One region of the Desulfomicrobium aestuarii genome, then DNA from elsewhere that is predicted to be linked to it. Evidence: predicted binding sites of a transcription regulator. Region 1 holds the regulator's gene; each other region holds the start of a gene.
What was found. The regulator sigma-54, encoded in region 1, starts transcription at its own class of promoters, with help from an activator protein. The targets are predictions, from matches to a motif close to CTGGCACGGNNNNTGCTT.

Region 1 (4,468 bases):
GCCTTGAGTCCCCGGCCGTGAAGCGGCGCGTGACGGAACTGGGCATCGGCCACTACTATTACGGGCACCACCGGAAGGTGCCGGCCATGCGCGAGATTTCCGAAAAGACCGGCATCCCCTTCGACCACATGGCCTACGTCGGCGACGACTGGGTCGATGCCGCACCCATGTCCATGGTCGGCTTCCCCATCGCCGTGCCCAACGCCCGCCCCGAGATCCTGAAGCTCGCGGCCTGGACCACCCGGGCCATGGGCGGCCACGGCGCCGTACGCGAGGCCCTGGACTTCATCCTGCGCGCCCAGGGCAAGCTCGACGCCATGTGGCGGGAGTGGCTGACGGCATGAAACGGGCACTGGCGGTCGTCATCGCCCTGCTGATCCTGGCCGGCATCGCCGTCCTGGGCTGGCGCATGCTGTGGCCCGAGCGTCTGACCCCGGACATCGCCCGCAACGTGGACGTTGACCTGAGCCTCAAGGGCGTGAACCTGAGCCAGGGCAAGGACGGCAAAAAGCTCTGGAACTTGAGCGCTGCCGGGGCGAACTACGCCGAGGCCGGAGACGAACTGACCCTGACGGACCCCGTCATCACCTACTGGGGCGAGGAAGGCGGCGAGCACGTCGAAGTCACGGCGCCCAAGGGCCAGGTCTGGCAGAAGGAGGACCGCGCCAGGATGTGGGACGGCGTCAACGCCACCCGGGGGGAATACCGCATGCGCGCCGACACCCTCGACTACACGGGCGGGAACCGCACCCTAGTTCTGTCCGGCAACATCGACATTTCAAGCGATTCCATGCAGGGCCGCTCCGACGCCCTGACATATTTCCTGGACACGGGCGACATCCTGGCCCGCGGCAACGTCCAGGTCACCCTGAACTGACGAGCGGGGACATCTATGCGTTCACTCATTCTGATTCTCCTCCTGGCATGGGCCGCCCCCCTGTGGGCAGCGGAAAAGACCGTGCCGGTCAAGATCACGTCCGACACCATGACCTATACCCAGAAAGGCGACCAGGTGGTCTTTTCCGGGTCGGTGCACGTCATCCGCCAAGACGTCGAGATGTGGTCCGACACCCTGACCGTGCTCCTCGACAAGAAGCAGGGCGGAGGCAACTCCACCCAGACCGCCATGGACCAGCAGAGCTCCATCAAGAAAATCATCTCCCAGGGCAATGTCCGCCTCAAGGCCGACAAGGGCCGCTCCGGCACCTGCGACAAGGCCACCTACGACACGGCCACGGAAATCCTGACCCTCGAAGGCGATCCGGTGCTGATGGAAGGCGCCAACAAGATCCAGGGCGAGGTCATCAAGCTCTACATGCGCGAGAACCGCAGCGAGGTTCTGGGCGGCAAGCAGCGGGTCGAGGCCATCTTCAACACCCCGGCCGACACCAAGGAGCTCAAGCCGTGACGACCCTGTCCGGCCGCCAGCTGGCCAAACGCTACGGGGCCCGCGACGTGGTCCGCGACATCGACCTCGACGTGCGCCAGGGCGAGGTCGTCGGCGTGCTCGGCCCCAACGGCGCCGGCAAGACCACGACCTTCTACATGCTCGCCGGCATCGTCACGCCCACCCGCGGGGAAGTCACCCTGGACGGCGTGGACATCACCCGCTGGCCCCTGCACAAGCGCGCCCGCCTGGGCATGAGCTACCTGCCCCAGGAAAGCTCCATCTTCCGCAAGCTGACCGTGCGCCAGAATCTGCAGCTCATCCTGGAATACTCCGGCCTCTCGGCCGAGGAGCAGAAGCGCACGGCCGACAGGCTCCTGGACGAGCTCGGCATCACCCGCCTGCAGGACCAGCTGGCGGCCTACCTGTCCGGCGGCGAGCGCCGCAGGCTCGAGATCGCCCGCGCCCTGATCCGCGACCCGAAGTTCATCCTGCTGGACGAACCCTTCGCCGGCATCGACCCCCTGGCCGTGGACGACATCCAGACCATCATCGAGGGCCTCAAGGCCAAGGGCATCGGCGTGCTCATCTCCGACCACAACGTGCGCGAGACCCTGCAGATCTGCGACCGCGCCTACCTAGTGTACGACGGCCGCATCATCCTGAGCGGCAGCCCCGACGAGATCGTCGCCGACCCCGGGGCGCGCAAGGTCTATCTCGGCGAGGGTTTCAGCCTTTAGCGGGGTGCCGATTTCCCAAGGATTGCCACGACCTGCCTTCTGTGGCAAAGTCTTTGCTGGATGAATCCGCCGACGACAACACTGCATCTTACGCTGGGACGACAGAGACACTATGGGCCTTGAACTCCGACAGAACCTCAAGCTGACGCAGCAGCTGGTCATGACCCCGCAGCTGCAGCAGGCCATCAAGCTGCTTCAGCTCTCCCGATTCGAGCTCCTCGAAGCCGTCCAGCAGGAACTGCTGGAAAATCCGATGCTTGAGGAAGCGCCGCGGGAGATCTCCGAGGAGGTCGAATCCCAGGCCCCGCCCGTGGAGCAACGGGCCGACGTGTCCTTCGACGACGCCGAGCTCATGCGCAACGCCGACTGGGAGAACTACCTCGGCGACTTTTCGAGCACGACCAAGCAGGTGCAGTTCAAGGAGACCGAGGCCCTCGAGGAGATGATGTCTTACGAGGCCAGGCTCTCGGGCAAGCCCTCCCTGGAAGGCCACCTCCTGTGGCAGCTCTGCCTCTCCAACATCACCGAAGAGGAGGAGGCCATCGGCGAGGCCATCATCGGCAACCTGGACTCCCTGGGCTACCTGACGACCAGCGCCGAGGAGATCGCCTCCGAGACCCTTTCGCCCCTGGCCCTGGTCCAGTCCGTCCTGCACCGCCTGCAGCGCTTCGACCCCGTGGGCGTGGCCGCCCGTTCCCCCAAGGAGTGCCTGCTCATCCAGTTGGAGGTCCTGGGCCAGGACGACCCCATCCTCGTTTCACTGGTGGACGAGCATCTGGAGGATATCGAGAAGCGCCGCTACAAGCCGCTCCTGCGCAAGTTCAAGATCCAGATGGAGGACCTGAAGGCCTACCTTGACATCATCCAGACCCTGGACCCCATGCCCGGCGCGAGCTACGGCAGCGACAACACCGTCTTCGTCAGCCCCGACGTCTTCGTGTACGAGTACGAAAGCGATTTCGTCATCGTCATGAACGACGACGGCCTGCCCAAGCTGCAGCTGAGCCCCTACTACATGGACGACACGAGCCTGGCCGTGAAGGGCCCGGACCGGGAGTACCTCCACGACAAGATGCGTTCGGCCATGTGGCTCATGAAGAGCTTGCACCAAAGGCAGAGAACCCTGTATAAGGTGGTCGAGAGCATCGTGCGGTTTCAGCGGGGCTTCTTCGAGCACGGCGTGACCAAGCTCAAGCCCCTCATACTCAAGGACGTGGCCGACGACATCGAGATGCACGAGTCCACGGTCAGCCGCATCACCACGAGCAAGTACGTGGCCACCCCGCACGGCATCTTCGAACTGAAATTTTTCTTCAATTCCGCGCTGGAGATGGACGACGGCACCCAGGTGGGCTCCGAGTCCGTCAAGGCCATCATCAAGAAGATGGTCAGCGAGGAAGACCCCAAGCACCCCTACAGCGACGAGAAGATCGCCGCGGTGCTGAAGGAAACGCTGGATGTCAACATCGCCCGCCGCACGGTGGCCAAATACCGCGCCGTCCTGGGCATCGAGTCGTCATCCAAGCGCAAGCAGGTGTTTTGATATTCCACCCCTCGCCGCCCTTCCGGGAAGACGCGGGGTTGACCCTCAACTGACGAGGAGGATTCCATGAGGATAGTCTTCAACTTCAAGAACTTCGACCCTTCCGACCACCTGCGCAAGTACGCCAAGGACCGTTTCGGCAAGCTCGGCAAGTTCATGGCCGGCACCCCTGACGCCGAACTGCAGGTCAACCTCGAAGTCGAGAAATTCCGCCATATCGCCGACGTCGTCCTGACCGGCAAGAACGTGCACATCTCCGCCCGCGAGGACAGCGAGGACATGTACTCCACCGTCGACATGGTGTGGGACAAGCTCGAGGCCCAGATGCGCAAGGTCCGCGACAAGGACAAGAGCAAGCGCAAGGCCGGCGGCGACACCGTGCGCATGGACGTCATCAGCTTCGACGAGGACACCACGGGCAAGCGCAGGCAGAGCATCCAGCAGACCGACCACTTCGAGCCCAAGCCCATGGTCGTCGAAGAGGCCGCCATGCAGCTCGGCAAGACGGAGAACGAGTTCCTCGTCTTCCTGAACGCCGAGAACGAACGCGTCAACGTCATCTACCGCCGCAAGACCGGCGACTTCGGCCTCATCGACCCTGGGGTATAAGGGCATGAAGCTTGCCGAATACCTGGATAAAGACCTGATCATCTCCGACCTTTCGGCCAGGACCAAGAAGGAGGTCCTGGCCGAACTCGTTTCCCCGCTCCCGGGCAAATTCCCGGGCGTTGACCCCGTGCGGGTGGCCCAGGTGCTCCTGGACAGGGAAATGCTGGGCACCACGGGCATCGGAGACGG
Region 2 (4,468 bases), 1.8 Mb from region 1:
CCGACTGGCTGACGCCCTTGTACCCTTCGCAGCTGAAGGCGAAGACGTTGCAGTCGCCGAACTTGGCCTTCATCTTGCGGGCCACGGCGTGGATGTCGTCGCCGATGAGGCCCACGGGACAGGTGGCGAAGACCGCGATGGCCCTGGGGTGGAAGAGGTCGTAGGCTTCCTGGATGGCCGCCTCGAGCTTCTTCTCGCCGCCGAAGATGATGTCCTGGTCCTGCATGTCCGTGGAAAAGCAGTAGGGCATGAAGTTCTCGTCGCCCTCGCCCGACGCGTCGGTCTGGTTGCGGCGGGTCAGCCAGGAGTAGAAGCCGCAGCCGATGGGGCCGTGGGTGATGTTGACGATGTCGCGGGTGGGCCCGAGGATGACGCCCTTGCAGCCGGCGTAGGTGCAGCCGCGCATGGTGATGATGCCGGGGATGGTGCGCACGTTGGCCGATATTTCAGGCGTCTCGTTGCCGAGGGCCTCGTTGACGAGGATCTGGGAGGCGCGCTTCCTGGCCACCTTGGGCGGATACTTGGCGAGCATTTCCGCCTTCACGTCCGTCGGCGTCCAGTTGACGAGCTTTTTCGCAGTCGATGCCATGGTGTTCTCCTTATCTGTCCCGATTTCAGTCGAAATCGGGTCTATTCAATGGACTTGGCGCCCTTTTCTCCGGTTCTGACCCTTACCGCGTCGATCATGGGCAGGACGAAGATCTTGCCGTCGCCGGGCTGGCCGGTCTTGTTGGTGTCGGTGATGACCCTGACCACCTCGGGCACCAGGTCGTCGGTGACCACCACGGTCAGCATGCGTTTGGGGTAGAGCTTGCCCTTCTCGCCGAGCACGGCCACAGCCTCCTCGATCCCCTTTTTGGCCCCCTCCAGGGGCTTCAGGTCCACCAGACCCTTGCCGCGCCCGTAGGCCTCGTGGGCGAAGAAGGCGACCACTCCCGCGTCCTGCAGGGCCTTCTTGGTCCTGTTCATCATGTTCATGCGGATGACCGCGATCACTTCTTTCATGGCTATGCTCCCGCAGTGGCGCTGTCGCAGATGCCGGAACTGATTGTGTAGACGTCGGCCACTTCGCTCACGAAGATCTTGCCGTCGCCGAAGGCGCCCTTGGCGCCGCTGCGGGCGGCCTTCATGATCACGCTGATGACGAAGTCCTTGTCCTCGGCCTTGACCACGCTCATGAGCATGGTCTTGGGGATCTCGTCATAGGTCACTTCGCCGATCTTGATGCCGCGCTGCTTGCCGCGACCGGCCACGGAATACTTGGTCACCGCCGGGAAACCCGCATCCATGAGGGCGGCAAGGACGTCGTCGGACTTTTCGGGGCGTACGATTGCTCTGACCATGATCATATGTTTTCTCTCCTTGAAATTATCGATTTCGGATAGTTGGGTTCATTTTCAGCGTGTCGGCCGCCTACACTGCCTCAAGAAGGCCGTAGTCCATCAGGAGCTGCTCCAGTTCCTCGATTTCCAGGGGCTTGGGCACGACGAACATCTTGTTCTGGTCGATGGCCCGGGCCAGATTGCGGTAGTGGTCGGCCTGGGGGGCTTCGGGCTTCCACTCGATGACGGTCATGCGGTTGATCTCGGCGCGCTGCACGTCGTTGTCGCGGGGCACGAAATAGATCATCTGGGTGCCGATCTTCTTGGCCAGCTCCTCGATCATCTCGCGCTCGTTATCGACGTTTCTGGAGTTGCAGATCAGGCCGCCCAGGCGCACGCCGCCGGACTCGGCGTACTTCATGATGCCCTTGCAGATGTTGTTGGCCGCATACATGGCCATCATCTCGCCGGAACAGACGATGTAGATCTCCTCGGCCTTGCCGTCGCGGATGGGCATGGCGAACCCGCCGCAGACGACGTCGCCCAGAACGTCGTAGAAGGCGTAGTCGAGCTTCTCGGACTCCTGGTAGGCGCCCAGGGACTCAAGCATGTTGATGGAGGTGATGATGCCGCGGCCGGCGCAGCCGACGCCCGGTTCGGGTCCGCCGGACTCGACGCACCAGGTGCCCTTGAAGCCGGGCTTGCGGATGTCGGCCAGGTCGACGTCCTCGCCTTCGTCGCGCAGGGTGTCGAGAACCGACTTCTGGGCCAGGCCGCCCAGCAGCAGGCGGGTGGAGTCGGCCTTGGGGTCGCAGCCCACGACCATGACCTTCTTGCCCATCTCGGCCAGGCCGGCGACGGTGTTCTGCGTGGTGGTGGACTTGCCGATGCCGCCCTTTCCGTAAATCGCGATCTTCCTCATGACGTGTGCTCCTTTATGTGAGAGTTGTGGTGTGCTTGATGTGCCGTACCTGGATCTGCCTAGGGCAACGGCCGTGCCAAAACCTCACAGACCAGCCAACTATCTGAAAAAACATACATTTCTAGCAATTTCGGACAATTTCTGACAACTTCGATCTACACTGCCTACAAAGACAAAAATGTAGCCTCGGACACTTCCGTCCGTTGCGACGCATGCGCCTGCGGCATGATGCCGCCCAATATTTACGGCATGTTGCGTTTGATCCACGGTTGGCATCGACCGTGCACATGAAGAGGCAAACACGGGAGGTAGCATGCTGATCGACACGACACTGAGGGAAGGGGCGCAAATGTTCGGGAACTATGTCCCGCAATCCGTGCGCATAGAGATGGCCAGCCGCATCGCGGCCATGGGGGTGGAGGAGATCGAGGTTGGCTGGGTCGGCCAGGAAGGGCTGGGACAGCTGGTTGGGGCCCTGCGCGCCCAGGGCGTGACCGCGGACCTGAGCGTCTGGTCTCCCTGCCGGCCCGTGGACGTGTACCGTGCCGCGGGACTGGGGATCGACACCATCAACATCGGCCTGCCCGTCTCGGACCTGCATATCGCCGAGCGCCTGCGCACGGACCGCGAAGGGCTGACGCGCATGCTCAAGGAAACCGTGGGCCTGGCCCACTCCTGCGGCATCCGGCGCATCAGCGTGGGTCTGGAGGACGTGACCCGAGCCGACCAGGACTTCGCCCTGGCCATGGCCCGCACGGCCAGGGAACTGGGCGCGGTGCGCATACGCCTTGCCGACACCCTGGGCGTCATGACCCCCCTGCGCATCGCCGAACTGGTGCGCTTCTTCGCCGACGGCGTGGACATGGAGATCGCCATCCACTGCCACAACGACTTCGGCATGGCCACGGCCAACGCCGTCACGGCCCTGGAGTCCGGGGCCCACTGGGCCGACGTGTCGGTCCTGGGCATCGGCGAGCGCTCGGGCATCTCGGCCCTGGAGGAGGTGGCGGCGCACCTGCGGCTCGTGCAGCGCTACGAGATCTACGACATGAACGCCGTGCGCGGCCTGTGCGACCTGGTGGCCGAGCACGCGCGCATCCCCGTGGCCCGCAACCGCCCCGTGGCCGGGAAGGACATCTTCGCGGCCGAGTCGGGGTTGCACGTGGACGGCATTTTGAAGAACCCGGACCTCTTCGAGCCTTACGACCCCTGCCACACGGGCGCCAACCGCGTCCTGGGCCTGGGCTCCAAGGCCGGTCGCGGGGCCGTGGGGACCATGCTCCGGCAGATGGGTCTGGAAAAACCCCTCCATTCCCTGGGCGGCATCGTCAGCGCCATCCGCGACAAGGCCGGGCGCGCCGGGCGGCCCCTGCAGGCCGACGAACTGCAGGCCCTGGTCGCGCGCCAGGAATGCCTGGACGGCGGAAACTGCTGACATCCCTGTCCCGGCCTGACAGGGCTTCCGCGAGTGACGACACCCGGCAGGGAGCGGGCATGAAGCGCCCGGGCCTGCTCATCCAGCCATTCTGCAGACCGCCCCGGGCATGGTCCGGGGCGGTCTGCGTCACGACGCCCCTCCCCGCGGCTTGTCCCTGAGCGCGCCTTTGCCGTGGACGAGACGGCCGCCGGCATTGACTTCGCACGCAGCGAACGTAAGTAAATATCTTAATGCTGCTCCCCTGCCAGAGAGGCGTTCCGGGCATGCACCCAGCGATGTACGGACCAGCCGCGGGAGACCCTCCCCCAACCTGCACCGAGGAGGCCCCTCATGAAAAGCATGCACCGCAAACTGGTCACGATAACGGCCATGATCTGCGCCCTTCTGCTCCTGGCCGTCTTCCTCTCCCCCGCCTCGGCCAAGCGAGGGGGAGACTACCTGCGCAGCGAGTTCCGGGGCATCGTCACGGAAATGCCGGCGGGCGGGCTTGCCGGGGAATGGGTCATCGGTAGCCGCGTCGTGCTGGCCGACCCGGCGACGGAGTTCGATCAGGTCGAAGGCCCCCTGGAAGTCGGCGGCTGCGCCAAGGTGGAGATCCGAGACGGCAGGGTTCACGAGATCGACAGCGAGCCCCTGAATTCCTGCAAATAGGCCGGTCTCATGCGTACATGACGCGCCGGCGCGGGGGATGGCCCTCGCCTGGCCGAAATCCCTCCCAACTGCCAAAGCAGTCTGGGTCCAGCCGAAGGAATCGGCGCAGATGCGGGGCTCCGGCTCCCTCGAAGT
Region 3 (4,468 bases), 210 kb from region 1:
GATCTGAACCCCCTGCAGGATCTCGGAGCCGTGCGCGGCCGGGAGATGCTCCTGCATGATCGTCCCGTACCCGAGATCCTGTGGTACGACGACACCCTGCAGTACACGCTGGCGCAGCAGCGGGGCAAGGCGCCCCTGCTGTTCATCCTGGCCGGCACCGGCTCCTCCCACGAGTCGGCCACGTGCAGTTTCCTGCAACGGGTCTTCCATCGGGCCGGCTTCCACGTGGTCACGCTGTCCTCGCCGACCTATCCCAATTTCGTGGTCAGCGCCTCGACGACCCAGGTGCCGGGCTACATCCCCCACGACGTGGCCGACCTCTACCAGACCATGGACGCCATCGCTGACCGGATAGGGCGGGACAGGATCGCGTCCTTCCACCTCGCCGGCTACAGCCTCGGCGGGACCCAGGCGGCTTTCCTGGCCGAACTGGACACCCGCGAGGGGCGCTTCGGCTTCGAGAAGGTGCTGCTGCTGAACCCGGCCGTGAACCTCATGACCTCGGCCATCCGCCTCGACCATCTGCTGTCCGACAACGTGGCCGACCGGTCCGAGGCCGCGCGCACCGTGGCCGGGCTGGTGCGCCAGCTTTCCGAGGCGTACCGGGCCAGCGACCAGGTGAATTTCGGCGACGAGTTCCTCTTCGCCCTGCACCGCAACCGCTCCATCTCCGAGAAGGAGCTCAAGATCCTCATCGGGGTGGCCTTCCGTCTGTCACTGGCGTCCATGGTTTTCACCAGCGACACGTGCACGGGCGCGGGGTACATCGTGCCGCGGGGGCACCGGATCGTGAAGGACGAATCCCTGGCCCCCTACCTCGATTCGGCCGTGGGCGTGAGCTTCGAGGACTACGTCAGGGAGTACCTGTTGCCCTTTCTGCAGTTCCACGACCCGGCGATCACCCCGGAAAAGGCCGTAGCTGCCTGCAGTCTGGAGGCCATCGGCCCGTTTCTGCGCGGCGCGGGAGGCATCGCCGTCATGACAAACGCCGACGATCCCATCCTGACGCCGGAAAACTTCGCCTTCCTGGAGAACACGTTCGGGCCGCGCCTGACCGTCTTTCCCGCCGGCGGCCATTGCGGCAACCTGCGCTTCAGGGACAATGTGGCGGCCATGCTCGATTTCTTCCGCAAATGAGGCGACCCATGCGCGTTCTTCTCCTTCTTCTTCTCGTTCTGGCCAGCGGCTGCGCCACCACTCCGGAGCACCAGCCCGGGCCTTTCCAGGCTCCCGTGCACCGTGGGCTGCCCGAAGACCCGGAGGTCGAGAGGCTCTTCCTGGTCGAAGACCCCTGGGAAGGGTTCAACCGCTCGATGTACCATTTCAACGCCCAGTTGGACCGGTACGTCTACCTGCCGGTGGTTCGTTTCTACGAAGCGGTCCTGCCGGACAGCGTGCAGCAGGGCGTCTCGAATGTTTTTAACAATTTCAAAGAAATACCGATTTTCGTCAACTCGGTCCTGCAGGGCAACCCCAAGAAGGCCTCGGTTTCGCTGGGCCGTTTCGTCTTCAATACGACCATCGGGCTGGGCGGCCTGATCGATGTGCTGGGCAAGGGGGGCATCCCGCAGGAGAACGAGGATTTCGGGCAGACTCTGGGCGTCTGGGGCGTGCCCCCCGGGCCGTACCTGGTCCTGCCGGTCCTCGGGCCCTCTGGGCTGCGGGACGCCGGGGGCACGGCCTTCGACGCGGTCCTGACCCTCAACCCCGCGGACTTCGTCTTCGACGGCATGGGGTGGGCGGCTCGGGGCACGGCGACCACGGCCGTGTACGGGCTGAAGGCCGTGGACGCCCGGCATCAGGTCAAGTTCCGGTACTACGAAACCGGGAGCCCATTCGAGTATCAGCTGGTTCGCTTCGTCTACACCAAGAAGCGCGAGCTCGACATCGCCAAGTAAACTTCCCGGCAGGCCTCGGCGTACCCGCCGTCGGGGCCGGCTTCCTTTACCCGCCTCCCTTTCTGTTTCCGCAGATGGTATCCGTTCTGTAAACTCAGGTTTTCAGGTGACAAGTCATGTTGTCGCATCTCGGGCATCCGCTGCCTGTAACGTGTTGAAATTGAATGGCGTGACCTCTGGGCTTGCTTGGCATGGCTTTTGTTATCCGTCGTTTCGAAAAGGTGCCCCGCAGCGGGGATTCATTCGAAACAAGCAAGGAGGAAGAAACACCCATGGCCCAAGACAGCAACGTCGTCATCGACCACGGCAAGAGCCAGTGGTCGGATCTGTGGAAGAAAGAGGATTTTCTGGCCATCTGGCTCGGCTTCATCATCATCGCCGTGTGCATCCTGGCCTACACCAGCTTCGGACCCAAGGACGAATTCGCAGCCAAGATCAAGGCCGCCGACGAGATCCAGGCCGCCGAGGCGGCCAAGGCCCCCTTCAAGACCCTCGCCTGGTACAAGGCTCAGGACGACAAGGGCAAACTCAAGGGCACCAGCACCCCCTTCGGCAAGTTCGCCTCTCACTGGACCAAGACCCCAGGCTCCTGGACGTCCAACCCCCTCGACTCCCTGATGCAGAGTGAGGAGCAGGCCAAGGCCAAGAACGAAAAGGCCATGCCCAAGTACGAAGAGGCCAAGGCAAATGCCGAGGCCGCGCTGACCGCCGCCGTGGCCGCCGAGGAAGCCGCCGCGGGCGCCATGTTCCAGGACAAGGCCCTGAACGACGACGCATCCGCCAAGATCAAGGCCTGGCGCGACGCCAACAAGGCCGCCGGTGACGCCAAGAAGAAGACCGAGAACAAGGCCTTCAACCTGATCCCCGGCCTCATCGGCCTGTGCGTCTTCCTGGCCCTGGCCTTCGGCCTGGGCATAGCCCTCATGGGCAAGAACATGATGGAGTTCGCGCAGGGCTTCACCATGGTCTTCCTGGTCGCGGTGCTGGCCTACATGCTGGGCGGTCAGGCCATCTCCAAGCAGTACGGTTTCGGCGCCGAGGCCTGGGGCGTGGTCCTGGGCATGCTCATCGCCAACACCTTGGGCACCCCCAAGTGGGTCCTGCCGTCCTGCCAGGTCGAGTTCTTCATCAAGACCGGCCTTGTGCTCCTGGGCGCCGAGGTCCTCTTCAACAAGATCGTGGCCATCGGCATCCCCGGCATCTTCGTGGCCTGGGTCGTGACGCCCATCGTCATCGTCGTGACCTACATCTTCGGCCAGACCGTGCTGAAGATGCCTTCCAGGACCCTGAACATCGTCATCTCCGCCGACATGTCCGTCTGCGGCACCTCCGCGGCCATCGCCACGGCGGCCGCCTGCCGGGCCAAGAAGGAGGAGCTGACCCTTTCCATCGGCCTGTCCCTGGTCTTCACCGCCATCATGATGATCGCCATGCCGGCCTTCATCAAGGCCGTGGGCATCCCCGAGGTCCTGGGCGGCGCCTGGATGGGCGGCACCATCGACTCCACCGGCGCGGTGGCCGCGGCCGGCGCGTTCCTGGGTCAGAAGGCCATGTACGTGGCCGCGACCATCAAGATGATCCAGAACGTCATGATCGGCGTGACGGCCTTCTGCGTGGCCATCTACTGGGTCACCAAGGTCGAGAGCACCGAGACGGGCCACTCCGTCGGCGCCGGCGAGATTTGGCACCGCTTCCCCAAGTTCGTGCTGGGTTTCATCGCCGCCTCCATCATGTTCTCCATCCTGGACCAGAATCTTGGCAAGGATCTGGGCGACGCGGTCATGGAACACGGCATCGTGCGCGGCGGCACCAAGCTCTTGCGCGACTGGTTCTTCGCCCTGTCCTTCGCCGCCATCGGACTGTCCACCAACTTCCGCGAGCTGGCCAAGTACTTCAAGGGCGGCAAGCCGCTCATCCTGTACGTCTGCGGCCAGAGCTTCAACCTTGCCCTGACCCTGGCCATGGCCTACGTCATGTTCTATGTGGTCTTCCCGGAAATCACGGCCAAGATCTAAAACCGCTACCGGGCCGGGAGGGTTTGCCCTCTCGGCCCGTAAAGGACTCTGAACCATGAACCCACAAAGCTTGTCCGTGCGAATGAGGAACTTCGTCCTGGCCCTGGGCACGGCCCTGGCCTTCGTCTACCTCTTTCTGCCCGTGCTGACCAACTCCGTCGGGGTGTTGCACCGCATGTCCCTGTACCTGGCGGACAACGGCATCGACCCCACGCGCTACTACTACACCGACGTGGAGCAGGTGAAGGAAGGGGAGAACTATCTCTACGAGGTTCTCAAGCAGCAATGACCGCCACGGCTCCCGTCCGGCCGCATCGACCGGTCCTTGCCAGTTCATCCCGTCTCGCCTAATCGAATTCGTGAGGCGCCCGTTCGCTGACGGCGCGGCCTCCCGGTCCGATCATCTCAGTCCGCCGCTCGTCCACCGAAGCGGCACTGGTTCCAGGCAGGCCCATGCATATCCCAAAGCCATTGAAAATACAGACCAAGTTCGTCTCCGGCCTGCTCGTCGCCGCCCTCATCCTAGGTATCGGTTTTTCCACCGGGTTCTACCTG
Region 4 (4,468 bases), 1.5 Mb from region 1:
TCATCTCGGCCGGCATTGCCGGTTGGACGGCGCTGATCAGCACCACCTGGCCAGGCGAAACTGGATTGGCCGAATTCATGAACGACAAAAATGGATGCGAGCTGACCCAGGGCATACCGAGCCCGGCGGTCGGTTTCGCCGCCGCTCTACAGGCCACCGAGGCCATCCGCATTCTGATCGGGCGCATCCCGGCCCTTCGTGGCAGCCTGCTGATCGCCGATCTGGCCGAAATGCGCTTCTCCACCGTCAGCCTCCAGACGGGGCTGGACTTTACGATCTGACCCCTGCCCAGTTCGCCGGGCGGACGTCCTGAGCACTGGGCAGGTTCTTCGCGCCTCAGGCCGCGCCGTTCTTGACGGTCTCGGCATCAATACCCAGCTTGGACATTCGCCGCTGCAATGTCGACCTCGAAAGACCCAGCATCTTTGCCGCGCCCCTGGATCCGGAGATGACACCCCGGGCCCGCGCCAGGGCCTGAATGATGTGCTGGCGTTCCACCTCCTCGAGACTGCATGTTGCCGCCGGCTTTGCCGGTGCCGACACGGGGAGAACCGAGCCCGCATGGACCGCCGCATCCGTCAGCAACGCCTCCTCGATGTCGTCCTGCGTCAGGTTGCCGGAGACGCTCTTCCTGATGAGCAAGGCGCTAATGACGTTGCGAAGTTCCCGGACGTTTCCCGGCCAGCAGTGCCGGGCCAGCCGCTGCAGGATGGCCTGGGACAGGGTGATCTGCGGGAGCGAGTACTGTTTGGCGAGCTGTGTCACGAAGAAGCCCGTCAAGGCCGGAATGTCCTCGATCCTGTCCCGGAGGGAAGGAATCTCCAGTGTGCAGGACGACAGCCGGTAATAAAAGTCGCTACGCACCTGGCCCTTGGCCACGGCATCGCGCATCTTCACGTTGGTCGCGGCGATGAGCCGGGTGTCGACGGACAAGGACACGCTTTCGCCCACCCGTTCGAAGCAGTTGTCGTCGAGGACATGCAGCAGCTTGCTCTGCATCTCTTGGTTCAGTTCCGCGATTTCATCGAGAAACAGGGTCCCCTGGTGGGCCAGTTCAAAACGCCCGATGCGCTTGCCCGCCGCGCCGGTGAAGGCCCCCTTGGCGTGGCCGAATAGTTCGCTCTCGAAGAGGGAGGAAGCCATGGCCGGGCAGTTGACCTTCACGAACTGCATGTTGCGGCGCTGGCTGTGGCAATGGATGTAATGGGCCAGGCGCGACTTGCCCGTGCCCGTCTCGCCGAGGATGAGCACGGGTATCTCCAGGACGGCCACAGCATGGACTCTTGCCATGAAACGACGCATGGCCGGGCTTTCGAAAAAGAACGTCTCGCACTCCCCCCCGTCGCCACCAAAGGGGACCTGGGTCAGCGCAGACCCCTCCTCCAGGTGCTCCATGCCCAAAAGGGTACCAAGCCCCGCCGCCACGTAAGGCGAAAGCTCGAGCAGGAACTCCATGATCTCGTAGAGATTGTCCGGTTTCTGCCGGAAGGAGCAGTGCAGGGTGCCGATGATCTTGTCGTTGAGGATCAACGGAAAGGCCATGGTCGTGGTCAGGCCGGCCTCGGCCATGGGGTGCAGCATGGACTCGGCGAAATGCTGGGAAATGTCCGTGATGACCACGGGCTTGCGGGAGGCGATGACATGGCCGGCCACGGTGGTCTTCTCGGCCTTTCGAATGGGCGAGAGGGAATTGATGACTGCGCCCTCGGCTGCCGTGAAATAGCTCAACAGTTCGCTGTTCGGATCGTAAAGATTGATGCACAGCCGGTCGTAATCGAACTGCTGGCGGAACAGGCGGGAAAGGGTCTGCAGAAAGATGTTCCGTGACGTCGCCTTGCCCAGAGAGGCGATGAGTTCCCTGGCCAGCCCCTGCGCATTGGGCAGGCGCAGGGCGTTCGTGCGGTGATTTTTGACAGAATCCAAGGTGTCCTCCCCGAAGGTTTGATCCCAGCCAAGGTGATGTGCCCGAATTCGAGCATATTTCGGGCACATTGTCCATTGTCGAGCACCGCGCATATTCCCCCCTCTGGAGTGCTCAAAAAAAAACCTGATTTATCGAAGAATTATCGTTTTTTCGCAGTCACCGCTTTTTGGAATGCTCCTTGCTTATACTCTTTGAAAGCGCATCAAAACAGATGCAACAACTCTGTAATGAATACCATCATTACAGAAAAACAACGCATAATCGTTTGAGCTTACTCTATTTAAATTTTTTTTCTATTATAAAATATGCATTTTAGAAAAAAAGGCTCACTTTATGCTAAAGAAACGAGGCAGATCGAGATAATAATTTTATTCTATAACGAATGAAATTATTTTAAAAACTCGATTCTACATTTTAACCGCTTTAGGAGGCATACATGGCTATCGATTTTTTGGTTCACGAAGCCGCGGATGGCGTTGGCGTAGTGGTCGTTGAAGGCTTGAAAGCCAATCAGGAGATCACTGGCTGGGTCATGAAAGAAGACCAGACCGTCAAGATCAAGATTCTCAACGACATCCCGATCGGCCACAAGGTCGCCCTGAAGGATTTTGCCGTCGGCGACACCGTCTTCAAATACAATACCGACATCGGCAAGGTCGTGGCCCCCATCAAGAAAGGCGAACACTTGCACGTCCACAACGTCAAAACCAAGAGGTGGTAATCCATGCAGACCAAATTTTTCGGATATCGTCGTGAAAATGGCCGTGTCGGCATCCGCAACCATGTCGTGATTCTGCCCCTGGACGACCTGTCCAACGCCGCCTGCGAGGCCGTGGCCAACAACGTCAAGGGCGTGCTGGCCATCCCCCACGCCTACGGCCGCCTGCAGTTCGGCGAGGACCTGGACCTGCATTTCCGCACCCTGATCGGCGCCGGCTGCAACCCCAACGTCGCCGCCGTGGTCGTCATCGGCATCGAGCCCGTATGGACGAACAAGATCGTCGAGGGCATCGCCGCCACCGGCAAGCCCGTGGCCGGTTTCGCCATCGAGAAGAACGGCGACTTCAACACCATCTGCGCCGCTTCCCGCAAGGCCAAGGAATACCTGCAGTGGGCCACCGAACTGCAGCGCGTCGAATGCGACGTGAAGGAACTGTGGGTCTCCACCAAGTGCGGCGAGTCCGACACCACCTCCGGCATCGCCACCAACCCCACCGTCGGCAACGCCTACGACAAGCTGTATGAAAAGGGCTCGACCCTGCTCTTCGGCGAGACCACCGAACTGACCGGCGGCGAACACCTCGTGCTCGAGCGCTGCGTCAACGACCAGGTACGCAAGGACTTCCAGTTCTACTTCGACCGCTACGCCAAGGTCGTCGACGACCACAAGACCAGCGACCTGTCCGACTCCCAGCCCACCAAGGGCAACATCGAGGGCGGTCTGACCACCATCGAGGAGAAGGCTCTGGGCAACATCCAGAAGATCGGCCGCAAGGCCCCCATCGTCGGCTGCCTGGAAAAGGCCGTCGCCCCCACCGGCCCCGGCCTGTGGTTCCAGGACTCCTCCTCCGCCGCGGCCGAGCAGGTCACCCTGTGCGCCGCCTCCGGCTTCGTGGTCCACTTCTTCCCCACGGGCCAGGGCAACATCATCGGCAACCCGATCCTGCCCGTCATCAAGCTGTGCTCCAACCCCCGCACCCTGCGGACCATGGAAGAGCACTTCGACGTCAACGTCTCCGGCCTGCTGCGCCGCGAGATCAACATGGACCAGGCCGGCGACATGCTCCTGGAGATGATGATCCGCACCTGCAACGGCCGCCTGACCGCCGCCGAGGCTCTGGGTCATCGCGAATTCATCATGACCCGCCTGTACGAAAGCGCATAACCTCCTGCAGCTTCCTCCCCGGGCATCCTGCCCGGGGAGGAAGCGATATGAAAACCGAGAGACGGATACCACCCCAGCATTTGAATTTGATGATGAACATGAAAACGCCATTGACGACGAATCAGAACGAAACAGGTCCGCCGCAAATCGTATTTGGCCGTTGCACATAACGGCCCTCCGAGTGCTAGGCACACGAATATTTGCGCACGCATCTCATACAGTATGACGTCGGAGCATTGGCGACCTGACAGTGTCACTTGGATGTCCCGGAAAACAAACATACAAGGAGATCGTATGAATCTGCGTAAGATTTCAGGCATTTTTTTGATGATCTTTATCATCGGCCTCGTGTCCTCCGGCAACCTCTTCGCCAAGTACCCCGACAAATCCATCAACATGATCATCGCCTTCACCGCCGGCGGCTCCAGCGACGTCCAGGCCAGGATCATGCAGAAGTACTGGAACAAGTACTCCGACCAGCAGTGGGTCTTCGTCTACAAACCCGGTGCCGGCGGAGCCATCGGCTTCGGCGAGATCGCCATGTCCAAGGCCGACGGCTACACCATCGGCGGCATCAACGTCCCCCACATCGTTCTCCAGCCCCTCGTCCAGAAAGCCCAGTTTTCCCCCGATGATTTCGCCTACATCTGCCAGGTGGT

Region 2: nifH (nitrogenase iron protein) is a predicted target of sigma-54. The motif match lies at 2,307-2,324, and genes of this name have one in related genera.
Region 3: ACZ5AC_RS13415 (YeiH family protein) is a predicted target of sigma-54. The motif match lies at 2,085-2,102, and genes of this name have one in related genera.
Region 4: ACZ5AC_RS01460 (UxaA family hydrolase) is a predicted target of sigma-54. The motif match lies at 2,091-2,108, and genes of this name have one in related genera.

Annotation. Positions count from the first base shown of each region.
Region 1 is NZ_AP042427.1:2,721,725-2,726,192, forward strand. It holds gene ACZ5AC_RS12325 (KdsC family phosphatase) at 1-344, shown strand, start outside; gene lptC (LPS export ABC transporter periplasmic protein LptC) at 341-877, shown strand; gene ACZ5AC_RS12335 (LptA/OstA family protein) at 893-1,408, shown strand; gene lptB (LPS export ABC transporter ATP-binding protein) at 1,405-2,127, shown strand; gene rpoN (RNA polymerase factor sigma-54) at 2,240-3,670, shown strand; gene hpf (ribosome hibernation-promoting factor, HPF/YfiA family) at 3,737-4,279, shown strand; gene ACZ5AC_RS12355 (PTS sugar transporter subunit IIA) at 4,284-4,468, shown strand, end outside.
Region 2 is NZ_AP042427.1:888,397-892,864, reverse strand. It holds gene nifD (nitrogenase molybdenum-iron protein alpha chain) at 1-589, opposite strand, end outside; gene ACZ5AC_RS04110 (P-II family nitrogen regulator) at 631-1,005, opposite strand; gene ACZ5AC_RS04105 (P-II family nitrogen regulator) at 1,008-1,349, opposite strand; gene nifH (nitrogenase iron protein) at 1,414-2,244, opposite strand; gene ACZ5AC_RS04095 (LeuA family protein) at 2,558-3,679, shown strand; gene ACZ5AC_RS04090 (hypothetical protein) at 4,013-4,333, shown strand.
Region 3 is NZ_AP042427.1:2,926,999-2,931,466, reverse strand. It holds gene ACZ5AC_RS13425 (alpha/beta hydrolase) at 1-1,137, shown strand, start outside; gene ACZ5AC_RS13420 (MlaA family lipoprotein) at 1,146-1,898, shown strand; gene ACZ5AC_RS13415 (YeiH family protein) at 2,171-3,913, shown strand; gene ACZ5AC_RS13410 (hypothetical protein) at 3,969-4,202, shown strand; gene ACZ5AC_RS13405 (c-type heme family protein) at 4,367-4,468, shown strand, end outside.
Region 4 is NZ_AP042427.1:324,571-329,038, reverse strand. It holds gene ACZ5AC_RS01470 (HesA/MoeB/ThiF family protein) at 1-281, shown strand, start outside; gene ACZ5AC_RS01465 (sigma 54-interacting transcriptional regulator) at 337-1,923, opposite strand; gene ACZ5AC_RS01460 (UxaA family hydrolase) at 2,361-2,645, shown strand; gene ACZ5AC_RS01455 (UxaA family hydrolase) at 2,649-3,809, shown strand; gene ACZ5AC_RS01450 (tripartite tricarboxylate transporter substrate binding protein) at 4,104-4,468, shown strand, end outside.